DNA from 2 places in the Rossellomorea sp. NPDC071047 genome. Region 2 is predicted to be linked to the other one. Evidence: riboswitches for the same ligand, from Rfam matches in the RefSeq annotation. Region 2 holds a riboswitch; the other holds the start of a gene.
What was found. Region 2 has a riboswitch for cyclic di-AMP ahead of ACQKFO_RS13525 (potassium channel family protein). Riboswitches for the same ligand answer to the same signal wherever they lie in the genome.
Positions count from the first base shown of each region.

Region 1: linked by a shared signal. The riboswitch ahead of ACQKFO_RS19425 (hypothetical protein) and the one ahead of ACQKFO_RS13525 (potassium channel family protein) in region 2 are both predicted to bind cyclic di-AMP.

Region 1 covers NZ_JBNNJT010000006.1:190,244-196,128, reverse strand. The annotation lists gene ACQKFO_RS19435 (methyl-accepting chemotaxis protein) at 7-837, shown strand; gene ACQKFO_RS19430 (DUF2294 domain-containing protein) at 1,200-1,568, opposite strand; cyclic di-AMP (ydaO/yuaA leader) riboswitch at 1,810-1,952, shown strand; gene ACQKFO_RS19425 (hypothetical protein) at 2,316-2,780, shown strand; gene ACQKFO_RS19420 (signal peptide protein) at 2,799-2,906, shown strand; gene ACQKFO_RS19415 (potassium-transporting ATPase subunit F) at 2,903-2,980, shown strand; gene kdpA (potassium-transporting ATPase subunit KdpA) at 3,012-4,673, shown strand; gene kdpB (potassium-transporting ATPase subunit KdpB) at 4,803-5,885, shown strand, end outside.
Region 2 covers NZ_JBNNJT010000003.1:319,932-325,816, reverse strand. The annotation lists gene ACQKFO_RS13545 (response regulator transcription factor) at 1-233, opposite strand, end outside; gene ACQKFO_RS13540 (hypothetical protein) at 257-1,489, opposite strand; gene ACQKFO_RS13535 (polysaccharide deacetylase family protein) at 1,659-2,612, shown strand; gene ACQKFO_RS13530 (DUF1206 domain-containing protein) at 2,665-3,510, opposite strand; cyclic di-AMP (ydaO/yuaA leader) riboswitch at 3,712-3,849, shown strand; gene ACQKFO_RS13525 (potassium channel family protein) at 4,070-4,726, shown strand; gene ACQKFO_RS13520 (TrkH family potassium uptake protein) at 4,730-5,885, shown strand, end outside.

The DNA of each region.
Region 1 (5,885 bases), on a different contig from region 2:
ACGTATATGAGCCAATTAACTAGTAAGGCAAGCACCCAAGTTTTAGATATAAAGGATGTTCTATTAGCTCTTGAAACAAATTTGGCTATGATAGAGTTCTCCTTAGACAGAAAGGTAATTTGGGTAAATGATAACTTCGCTGATGCAATGAATTACCGGGTACATGAAATGCAGGGGATGGATCACAAACAGTTCTGCACGATGGAATATAGCCAAAGCAAAGAATATACAGAGTTGTGGGACAACCTCCGGAAAGGGAAAAAATCTCAAGAAAAAATTGAAAGAGTTGATAAACAGGGGAACAAACTTTGGCTGGAAGCAACATATATTCCTATTTTAGATGGAAATGGGTCTGTACAAGGAGTCCTGAAGATTGCCACAGATATTACAAAAAGGGAAAATACAACGATAGAGATCATTTCCAAATTAAAGAGCATGCCGAATAATCTAGTAAACTCAGTCATGGCCAATTCCAATGAAAAAGTAGAAGCATTAGAGTCTTTAAGGGAACAAATTAAATTAATTGATGAAACGTCAAAATCGATAAAAAATATATCTTCTCAAACCAACTTGCTTTCTTTAAATGCGGCGATTGAAGCAGCCAGAGCGGGCGAACACGGAAGGGGATTCAATGTAGTAGCCCAGGAAGTTAGGAAGCTCTCTGTGAGTGCTGATAATGCCATTAAAGAGGTTAATGCTAACATTGAAAATATTACAAATGAACTAATAAAGGTTAATCAAATTTCAGAAGACTTACAAAGAATTGTGACAGAATCTAAAAATGAAATTGATCAAACCATTAACAAGTTAGAAAACCTTACTACAAATAAAGAGTAAGTGTAGGTAGTGGGTTCTGGGTTACTTATTTGAGAATATAAAGAGTCTGTTCCGAACAACTATGGTTAAATAGGCTCTTTAAATGTAACCCGGGGACGGTCGTAAGGGAAAGGTTAAGACGGAACCGTCTCCACTCTGTCTTGGAGTCAATGGAAGAAGTCCTGGAATGTAATGGTTTGACGGAGGAATATGTGAAGGTAGCCTGCAAGGATCGCAAGGGACGGGAACTCCCCACAGGTGTCAGGATAACAATCTTAAATGCCCTGAATCTTTGAGTATGCGACTCGATAGATTCAGGGCTTCTTAGATTAATAAAAGGATAGGAGACTTTCGAATTTACTAATAAATATACATTGAGTTGTTTAATTTTCTAACTGCTTTTCAAGATTCTTATCGAGTACGAATACCTCCATACGCTCTCCCATTTTCGTACTGATGTCGCTATGGCTCGAAAGGACTTTGCATTTTGTATGCTGTTCTACTATCTCTTCGATGTTTTGGCTGTACATTTCCCTCAACACCTGACGCATTTGTTTCACGAGGACTCTACCTTTATCGTGTTCGACAAGGTGTTTTTCTTCAACCGTTAACACGCCCTTGAACCTTGCAATAACCATGTCCTCTAAGATGTATGTCCGGGTTTCCTGTGGACCGCGGCCGATCAGTTCTCTTTGCATTTTTATGAAGGCTTCGCTTAATTCAGCCTCTAATCGTCGTTTAGAGATTTTCACGTTTTCTCCCCCTTGCCACTATCAGATCAATTTCAAGGATTATCTTACTCAGACGTGTTAAAAGTTGTCAATCATTAATTTTGCGTTGAATAAAACAGCCGAAATAATTCGAATCAGTTAGATATTTAGAGCATTTGATTATTTTCGTTAGAAAAATAAACCTATTTGACTAGATTTAGAGATTTTTAATAATTTACAAATTCAATAAGCCGGGAGTAATATATTCCTTGTAAAGCACAACTCAATATTTCGGCCTAGTCTCGGAAACGAGAACGGAGGACCCAATCAAGTGGGGTTAATTCTACGTATGTAGAAGGGATGAGATTAAAACTCTTTCGCCATCCTACCCGTCAGCTAACTTCGTCGGCTAAAGCGAAGGAGGTCATAAAGACCACCTTTTTCAGGGGGCTTTTTTTGTTGTTTTCATAATGGCAAAAGGGGCAGCTTGACTAATAAGTAGGTCTTTTTATTATGCCTATTTTGAAGAAGTGAACATGGAAGACAGAATGCATAGAAGGCTATAACAGCCGGCTAGGTGTTAAGTAGACCAATGTGTACTTTTTCTTCAGATGAACAAGAGATGTCAGGGGATCGCATTCTTTCAGGATGCTGATCCATCTTTACTCTTGCCTGTCAACTGAGGGAAAAGTGAGCATTGGTCTATTTTTGTTTTCTGAAGGTGGATCTTTCTTCCTGTAAGGGGATCTTTTGGATGACCGTCCATGTCTTTTTCTAAGGTGTGCCCCAATGATCTCTGTAGTAAGGAATCTTAGAGATGTGATGATCGCAGAAGAAAGGAGGATGAATGTGTGTACGCAGGAACGGCATAAAGGCAAGACGCTTGTTTGTATTCCGACATGTGAAATGCTGCAGGAAATAGAGGGCTGCTTAGATCTTTCCCATGATTGCTGTTTTGTTTCCCCCATTCCACAAGTTGTTGACATTCTAAAGGGGAGAGGGTTCCAGAATGTCATGGGTTTGGGGATAAATGAAGAATTTATTGATCATCGACATCACTTCGATAAAGTCATCGTGTTTGAGAATCGCTTTTTCGATACATTACCGATGATGAAGATTATTCAAAACAGTACATCCGCACCCATCATTGTCGTTACGACGACTCCAGGATATCCAGTCCGCCTGTATCAGTCGATCGGCGCAAGATATGTGGTGTATACAAAGAGCAGGAATGTTTCTTGTTTCTTCAAATAATGTCAGGAGGTTTTACACATGTTGGATATTATAATGATCGCTCTATTCATCATTCTTCCGGCGCTTATGTCGGGACTTGCCAACTGGTCTTCCACTGTTGTCGATCAGGGAGGTAAGGACTCATGATGCTGTTACTTGGGATTACGGCCATGATTACACTTTATTTATTTTATGTATTGTTTCATCCAGAAAAATTCTAATTAGTTGGAGGTATCACAGGTGATTACGACCATTCTATCGATCATCATTACATTAGCGGCCATGATTCTGATTGCAAAGCCGGCCGGGGTCTATTTGGCAAAGGCGTTCGATTATAATCAAACGCCTTTAGATAAACTATTTGGACCATTTGAACATCTACTCTTCAAAGTCAGTGGGATAAAAAAAGTGAACCAGACGTGGAAGCAATACGCATTGGCCCTTGTCTTAACGAATGGTTTCATGATTTTCCTTGTGTATCTTGTATTCAGGCTGCAAGGGGTCCTGCCCCTGAATCCGAGTGGCAACCCGGGAATGGATCCCACTCTTGCCTTTAATACAGCAATCAGCTTTATGACCAATACGAATTTACAGCATTACAGCGGGGAATCCGGTCTTTCTTATCTCGGACAGATGATCGGAATTCTGTTCATGATGTTTGCAGCACCGGGAACGGCCATGGCAGTAGCCATCGCCTTTGTCAGGGGACTCTCAGGAGCTGAAATAGGAAACTTCTTTGTCGATTTATTCAGGTCCATCACCCGAGTCCTTTTGCCGATCGCTTTTATTGCGGGCTTTATCTTCATAGCGCTCGGGGTTCCGCAGACGCTTGAACCATCGGTTACAGTGAATACGGTTGAAGGCGGTACGCAGGAGATCGCCCGTGGCCCTGTCGGAACGTTCCTGTCCATTAAAGAACTTGGGAATAACGGGGGAGGATTCTTTGGTGTCAATTCCGCACATCCCTTTGAGAATCCGAATGCCATCAGTAATTTCATTCAGATCCTGTTAATGTTCCTGCTTCCATCCGCCCTGCCTTTTACGTATGGAAAGATGGTCGGGAATCCAAAGCAGGGACGTGTCCTGTTTGTATCGATGGTTATGGTTTTCGTTGTGTTCCTTTCAACGGCCCTATTCTATGAATCTCAAGGAAACCCGGCACTGAATGCCATGGGGATCCAGACCGATCAAGGGAGTATGGAAGGGAAGGAAGTGCGGTTCGGTACCGGTCAATCGATTCTTTATGCCATGGTCACGACGGCGACGGAAACAGGTGCCGTCAATACAATGCACGATACGTTAACCCCGATCGGAGGGATGCTGGCCCTTACGAATATGCTGTTGAACACCGTATTCGGTGGAGTCGGCGCCGGCTTCATCAATGTGCTCATGTATGCCATGATCGCCGTGTTCCTTTCAGGGTTGATGGTTGGACGCACTCCGGAATTCCTGGGTAAAAAAATCGAAGGCAGGGAAATGAAGCTGATTGCCATTACGATGCTTATGCATCCCCTGTTGATACTGGGGGCATCTGCCCTTGCGCTTTATTCTCCTCTTGGGGTGGAAGCCATTTCGAACAGTGGTTTTCATGGGATTTCCCAAGTCGTTTATGAATATACGTCATCCGCTGCCAATAATGGATCTGGATTTGAAGGACTTGGGGATGCCACACCATTCTGGAATATCTCTACAGGAATCGTCATGTATATTGGAAGATTCTTCGGACTGGTGACAATGCTCGCTGTTGCAGGATCCCTCGCATCCAAAAGAATGGTTCCCGAGACGATCGGAACTTTCCGAACGGATACGTCCTTATTCGGTGTGATCCTGATTGGAACGTTCTTTGTAGTCGGAGCGTTAACGTTCTTCCCGACACTCGTATTGGGGCCGGTAGCAGAATATCTGACATTGTAGATGGGAGTGGAAGAAGTGGCAAATCCATTATTGAAAGAGACAAATAAGGTCGCCGAGTTTAGAGGGAAAGAACGAAACCGTCTTTCCCCCGAGCGGCCCAATCCAATTGAACAGAAGGATGGAAATAACATGAAGAATAAAGGAATGGTCATGCAGGCCTTGAAAGATTCTTTCGTTAAGCTTGATCCAAGAATCATGATTAAAAATCCGATTATGTTTGTAGTGGAGATTGGATTCATCATTACATTAATCCTTTGTGTAGCACCTGATGCATTCGGTTCCAGTGATGTGGCACCCTGGTTCAATGTGACAGTCAGCCTGATTCTTTTATTTACAGTGCTCTTTGCCAATTTCGCCGAAGCATTGGCAGAAGGCCGCGGAAAAGCACAGGCCGATTCATTGAAAAAGTCAAAACAGGAGATGTCCGCCAATCTTCTTAGAGGAAATGGCAAAACGGAAAGGGTGGCTTCTACCTCTCTCAAGAAAGGCGACGTTGTTGTCGTTTCACAAGGTGAGATGATTCCAGGGGATGGTGAAGTGATTGAAGGCCTTGCCTCTGTGGACGAATCAGCGATCACCGGTGAATCCGCTCCTGTCATCAAGGAAGCCGGGGGCGATTTCAATTCTGTCACAGGAGGAACGAGAGTCGTCAGTGATCAAATTAAAGTCCGAATCACCAGCAACCCGGGTGAATCATTCTTAGACCGCATGATTTCATTGGTGGAAGGGGCAGAGCGTCAGAAGACCCCGAACGAAATCGCCTTGAATACGGTATTAACAAGCTTGACGTTGATATTCATGATTGTGGTCGTCACTCTTCCTTTCTTTACGAACTATCTGGGATTTTCACTTGAAATCCCTGTATTGATTTCACTCCTGGTCTGTTTGATCCCGACGACCATCGGGGGATTATTATCAGCAATCGGGATTGCGGGTATGGACCGTGTGACTCAGTACAATGTACTTGCTATGTCCGGAAAGGCAGTGGAAGCAGCAGGGGATATCAACACGATCATTTTGGATAAGACCGGTACCATTACATTCGGTAACCGGATGGCCAGTGATTTCATACCGGTGGGAGATGCTTCGAAAGAAGAGCTCTTCTACTGGACGGGGATCAGTTCGTTACAAGATGAAACACCTGAAGGACGTTCCATCATTGAATTGCTGAAAGAGAAGGGAACCAAGCTTGATGCTTCAGCAGCATCAGGA
Region 2 (5,885 bases):
ATTCCAATGGATGGATTCCAATTTCTGATCTCTTTACATGCTTCAAATCCGTTCATACCGGGAAGCATGACATCAAGTAAGACAATATCGATCGGGGGGTGTGCTTTCTTGACCAGGTCGATCCCTTCCTCTGCGCTACCAGCTTGCAAGACAGCGTATCCGTATCGCATTAAGTTAATCTCGATAAAACCACGGATGGATTCTTCATCTTCAATAATCAAAATGTGCTTCATCCAACTACACCTCCATTTTCTCATCAGATAGGCTGGAAGAGTTGCTTACCTATTGCCGGTGAGTATTTTGTTACATATGTGAATTGATTGGTTTCATATAATAGATTCCAGCCTTTAGGAAGTGGTTGACCTTTGTCAATCGCGTATACATCAAATAGCACGCTGCCATCTTTCATGGAAAGGAATTTTACATAACGTCCGTCTTCTGATTCTTCCACTTCTAAAGATGGCCAGTCCTGTGGGATCTCGAACCTGTATAAATAAGCTGCATTGTCGTAATATCGATGAATGAGCTCGGCTTGCTTTTGATCGCTGAGCTGATAATACTCATTGATGAAAGGCATCTCAGAATAGGCAAGATTATCATCGCTTGCCTCTTTTTGAAGAGTGAATTCAAGGATTCCATCTCCGTTCGAATCTTCACTATTCACGGCATATGCCCTGAAAAGCTCTTCCTCCTCCATGTTTTCCGGTAAAACATTCACCAACTTCTCGTCCTCTACACCAATAATGAATGACGTAGATGAATGAGCACCTACACCTGCATCCAGTATCGCTCCTTTTAAAGAAGGGGAGATGGACCCGGCTAAGGAATGGTAGTAAGGGTATACATATGGATCTAATTTCAACTCATCTAACACATTCATTTTATGATTGCTGAATTGATAAAGACGAACAGAATGAGACTGGTTTGGTACCAGTGACGCCAGGAGGATTTCCCCTTGATCATCCCTCGTGAAGTTCCCTGAAAAAAACGCACTATATTGGGATTCAAACAGCTTCTGCGGCTTACCTTTAGTCAGGTCGTACACGATCAGTGCTTTGTCTGAGGCGTCTTCTGAGAAAGAAAACCCAACCAGTATTTCTTTGTATCCATCCTGGTTTAAGTCCAGGAATTCCACTTTATGAAGCTCCCTTCCAAGGTCCTTCAATTTCATTGTTTCTTTCCATTCCCCTTTTTCTTCCTTTAGGACAATGGCTTCCATTTGAGAAGTTTGATCAGGTAGTCTATAAAATACGATTAATTCATTTGTTTGATCGTGATCCAAATCTGCTTCAATCATTTTGTTTGCTTGTCTGTCTTCAATCGGTGAAACCCATTCCGCCTGTGCCGGAACATATTTTCCAATCGCTTGTTTCACTTCCTGCTGTTTAACCGGAAGTTCAGGCGGCTTCAGTAATGAAGTGTTGGACTGGAATAAAGAGCAACCCGTACACATCAAAAGACAACCCATAAGGAACAAAATCTTCTTCAATTGATCATCACATCCTGCCTATAGCTTTCACTAGTATAGTGTAAACTCAATCGACAAAAGTAACAAAAAAGTTACAAAAGTCGCCCTTGCTTTGTAACCGGGAAGTAACCCTTTTCATCGCCAATGACCCTATCATTAAACGTAACAAGAAAACAGAAAGGTGATCGGCATGGGGAGACAACGGAAAAAAAGAAAATGGATCAAGCCCATTGAGTTGGGAGGAGTGGCGGGAGTGATCGTACTGTTACTCATTCTTTCAACTTCATGGCTTTTGGACATTGGGGAAGCGAAGATTTCAAAGGAAACAACCACTCAACAGAAAGTAGTCCAGGAAGACCCTTCTGAGAAACAGGAAGGTAAATCGGGAGAACCTGTAGTAGGGGATAAGGAACATGATAGCAATACTCAAGAAGAGGAGCAAAAAGCTAATTCCAATGAAGCGGAGAGTGTGAAAGATGAAAATTACTACGAGGAAGAGGAAATAGAAGACCATTCGACAAATGTAAATGAACAAGGGAACTCCGAGGATGAAAAGACGATTTACATCACATTCGATGATGGTCCGAATGAATATACGGAAGAGATTCTGCAAGTGCTTAATCAATATGGGGCAAAAGCGACCTTCTTTATGCTGGAACCGAATATGAAAAAACATAGTGAGGCCGTTCGACAGATGGTGGAAGAAGGGCATAGTGTCGGGCTGCATGGCGTCACCCATGATGTATCCGAAATCTATCAATCTAGTGAATCGGTTGTAGGCGAGATGCTGACGGCTCAATCTACGTTAGAGTCCATTACGGGTATTCGCAGCGATCTGATTCGCGTTCCTTATGGGTCTGTACCCAATATGAAACCGGAATATTTGACAGCAATAAAGCGGGAGGGATTTAGATTATGGGATTGGAATGTGGATAGTGAAGATTGGAAATTTCATAGGGGGGAGTATGTTCATAGTGTCGTGGATCAGTTAGCTTCTTTTCCCTATGAAAATCAATCAAAAATTATTCTTATGCATGAAAAGCATACGACACTCGCTTATTTAGATTCTTTACTTAAAAAGTTGACGGATCAAGGATATAATATGAAGACTTTGACAGAAGAAATGGATCCGGTTACATTTTAACAGTGGTGCCAGAAGAAAAAAGGAGCTGCCCTTTGGCTGCTCCTTTTCATTCTTAATAAATGCTCATATGACGGTTTTTGCCTGTTAATATTTGAAATACCCCATAAAGGACCAACCCTGCCGCTACAATTCCCAGCAGCCATTGTCCATAAGGTTGTTGAGCTATCTTGGAAAGTGCTCCATCCAATCCTTGTGTTTTATCAGGATCGGCTGTGATCGCCGTTTGAATAAAGAAATAACCGATCAGTAAAAAGACCATGCCCCGGGAATATAACCCGAGTTTTCCGGTTTTCCTTCCCAATTCCCATTCTTTCTCGGACATTTCATGCCGTTTAAATTTATTCGTGTATTTTTCAGTATAAGCATTATGAATTTCATAGAGTGCATATCCTATAATGATAAGTCCGACAATTCCTACAACCCATTGACCAAAGGGCTGAGACAATAACTTAGCAGATAAAGTTTGTTTAGATCCCGAACCGGAGCTTTTGGCATGCATCGCAATGGCGAAAGCATTATAAGTCAAAGAACCGTAAGCAATCCCGGTGATCAGATTAGCGAGTCTTCTAAACATCGATTTACCGTCATTTTTCACGTGTTCAGGATCTTTTACTACTTGAATGAGGTGCCATAGAACAATGCCGATCAGGCCAAGACCTAATATCCAGAGGAGGACTTCCCCAAAGGGTTTGCTCGCCACTGCTGCAAAGGCACCGCTAGAGTCTGAAGTGCTTCCTCCTATTCCGAGTGCGGCCATAACGGCCAATGTGCCAATCAATATATAAACAATCCCTCTTGAAATAAATCCAATTCGTGCAAACCCTCTAATCCAAGGTTTTATATCATTAGATGAAACAGATGAACTGTTTGATGTTGTAATGGATGAAACTCCGGCCATATACACTTCTTCCCTTCTGGTTCTATTTTCGTAATACTTATGTATGCTATTCCCCGGATATAGAAAAGAGAAACCTTTTTAACGAACAGTAAATGCTGGATGGATTGAGATAATTTTGCCTGTTTTTCATTTAAAAAATTTTTACATAAAACCTATTTACAACGAATTAGGAGAGGAGTAATATATCTATCATCAAATGAATATTCTTTATCGCTTAATTCATTTTTGAAGCGGGGGACCCGAGTATTTAAAGGGGTGAATCCTTTCTTTTGAAAGGTAGGGCTACTTCCATAACCCGAATCCGTCAGCTAACCTCGTAAGCGTAATGGGAGAGGATGATACTTGTGATCGATTATGGATGACCACAGGCTTAGTTCCTGCTGGTCTTTTTGTGTTGTTTAGAAGTTTGGCTCCGGAGGCCAGAGGTCTTGAGTCAAGCCTGCCATAAAGGCAAAGAGAGTCTTATATTTGTCACCTCTGTTCGAGCCGCATGGGCTTTTGTTGTAATGAAGAAGTATTAGATGGTTAAGCTATTAAAAAGGTTTTGGAGGATTTCATCATGAAAAAGCAGTTTGCAGTTATTGGATTAGGGAGATTTGGAGGGAATCTGGTTCAGGAATTGGCTGATCTGGATGTTGAAGTGTTAGCCATTGATATTCATCATGATGTCGTCCAGCATTATGTAGACATTGCCACGCATGCCGTACAAGCGAATGCGATGGATGAATCTGTATTGAAATCACTTGGGCTCAGAAACTTTGATCACGTGATCGTGTCCTTTGGGGATAATATAGAAGCAAGTATTCTTACCACCTTACTTTTAAAAGAATTAGGGGTTAAAGAAGTATGGGTCAAAGCTTCGAACTCTTATCATCAGAAGGTATTGGACCGGATCGGTGCCGATAAAGTCATTCACCCTGAACGTGACATGGCGCGAAGAATTGCCCATCACATTACGTCAGAAAAGATCATTGATTATATCGAACTATCCAAAGAGCACAGTATAGTAGAAGTGTGTGCGTCTAAAAAGGTCGCAAATAAAACCTTAAATGATCTGGATGTCCGGGCGAAATTCGGTTGTAATATCATTGCCATTCACCGCGGGGAGGAAGTCATTGTATCTCCTTCTGCCGATGAAGTCATAAAAATTGAAGATCTATTGATCGTCATTGGACATAACAGGGATATCAATCGATTTGAAAAAGAAGGTGTATAACCTATGAAACATAAGGTGATCCGGTTAAGCCCCCCTCAACTTCTCGTTGTGACATTTCTATTCTTTATCATAGTAGGAATGGGTTTGCTTAAGTTGCCGTTTGCCACCACAGAATCGATTACATGGCTTGATGCCTTGTTCACGACGACTTCCGCCATGACGGTTACAGGGCTTGCGGTCGTTGATACAGGAGGTGCCTTCACCCTCTTTGGAGAAGTGGTCATTATGAGTCTGATCCAAATCGGGGGACTGGGCATCATGTCTTTTGCCGTCTTGATCTTTATGATGCTTGGTAAGAAAATCGGGTTCAAAGAGCGACTTCTTCTTCAACAGGCATTAAATCAGACGTCTGTAGGAGGAGTCATCAAGCTTGTAAAATATTTATTTATCTTTTCCTTCCTTGTTGAAGGATTTGCCGTTCTATTACTGGCGTCTGAATGGGTTCCTGAATTCGGTTGGAGAAGAGGGCTATACGTCAGTATATTTCATTCGATTTCCGCGTTTAATAATGCAGGGTTCTCTCTGTGGTCCGATAGTTTAATGGGTTACGTGGGAAATCCCATCGTCAACATCACCATTTCGTTTCTGTTTATTTTAGGAGGGATCGGATTCACTGTTTTAGTGGACCTTTGGAAATCGAAAACGATTCGCAAACTGTCCCTCCATACGAAAATCATGATAGTTGGGACGTTTGTCATCAATGTATTCGCTTTTATGATGATTTTCATCCTGGAATATAATAACCCGAACACACTGGCTCAGTTACCACTCCTTGATAAATTATTCGCTTCTTATTTTCAAGCGGTCACTCCCCGCACGGCTGGTTTTAACTCGCTTGATTATGGCAGCATGGAACGCTCCACGTTGCTGTTCACTATTCTTCTGATGTTCATCGGGGCCGGAAGTGCTTCAACAGGTGGAGGAATCAAGCTGACCACCTTTGTCGTGATTTCATTGAGTGTGTTTGCTTTCTTAAAGGAGAAAAGAGAGATTCGTGTTTTCCGTCGTACGATCGATCAAAACTATATTTTTAAAGCTTTGGCAGTGTCGATGATTAGTGTGCTCCTTGTTTTTACGGCTCTGTTTTTCCTTGATATGACGGAAAAGAATGCTTCTTTCCTGTCTATTCTCTTCGAAGTGGTATCAGCTTTTGGGACGG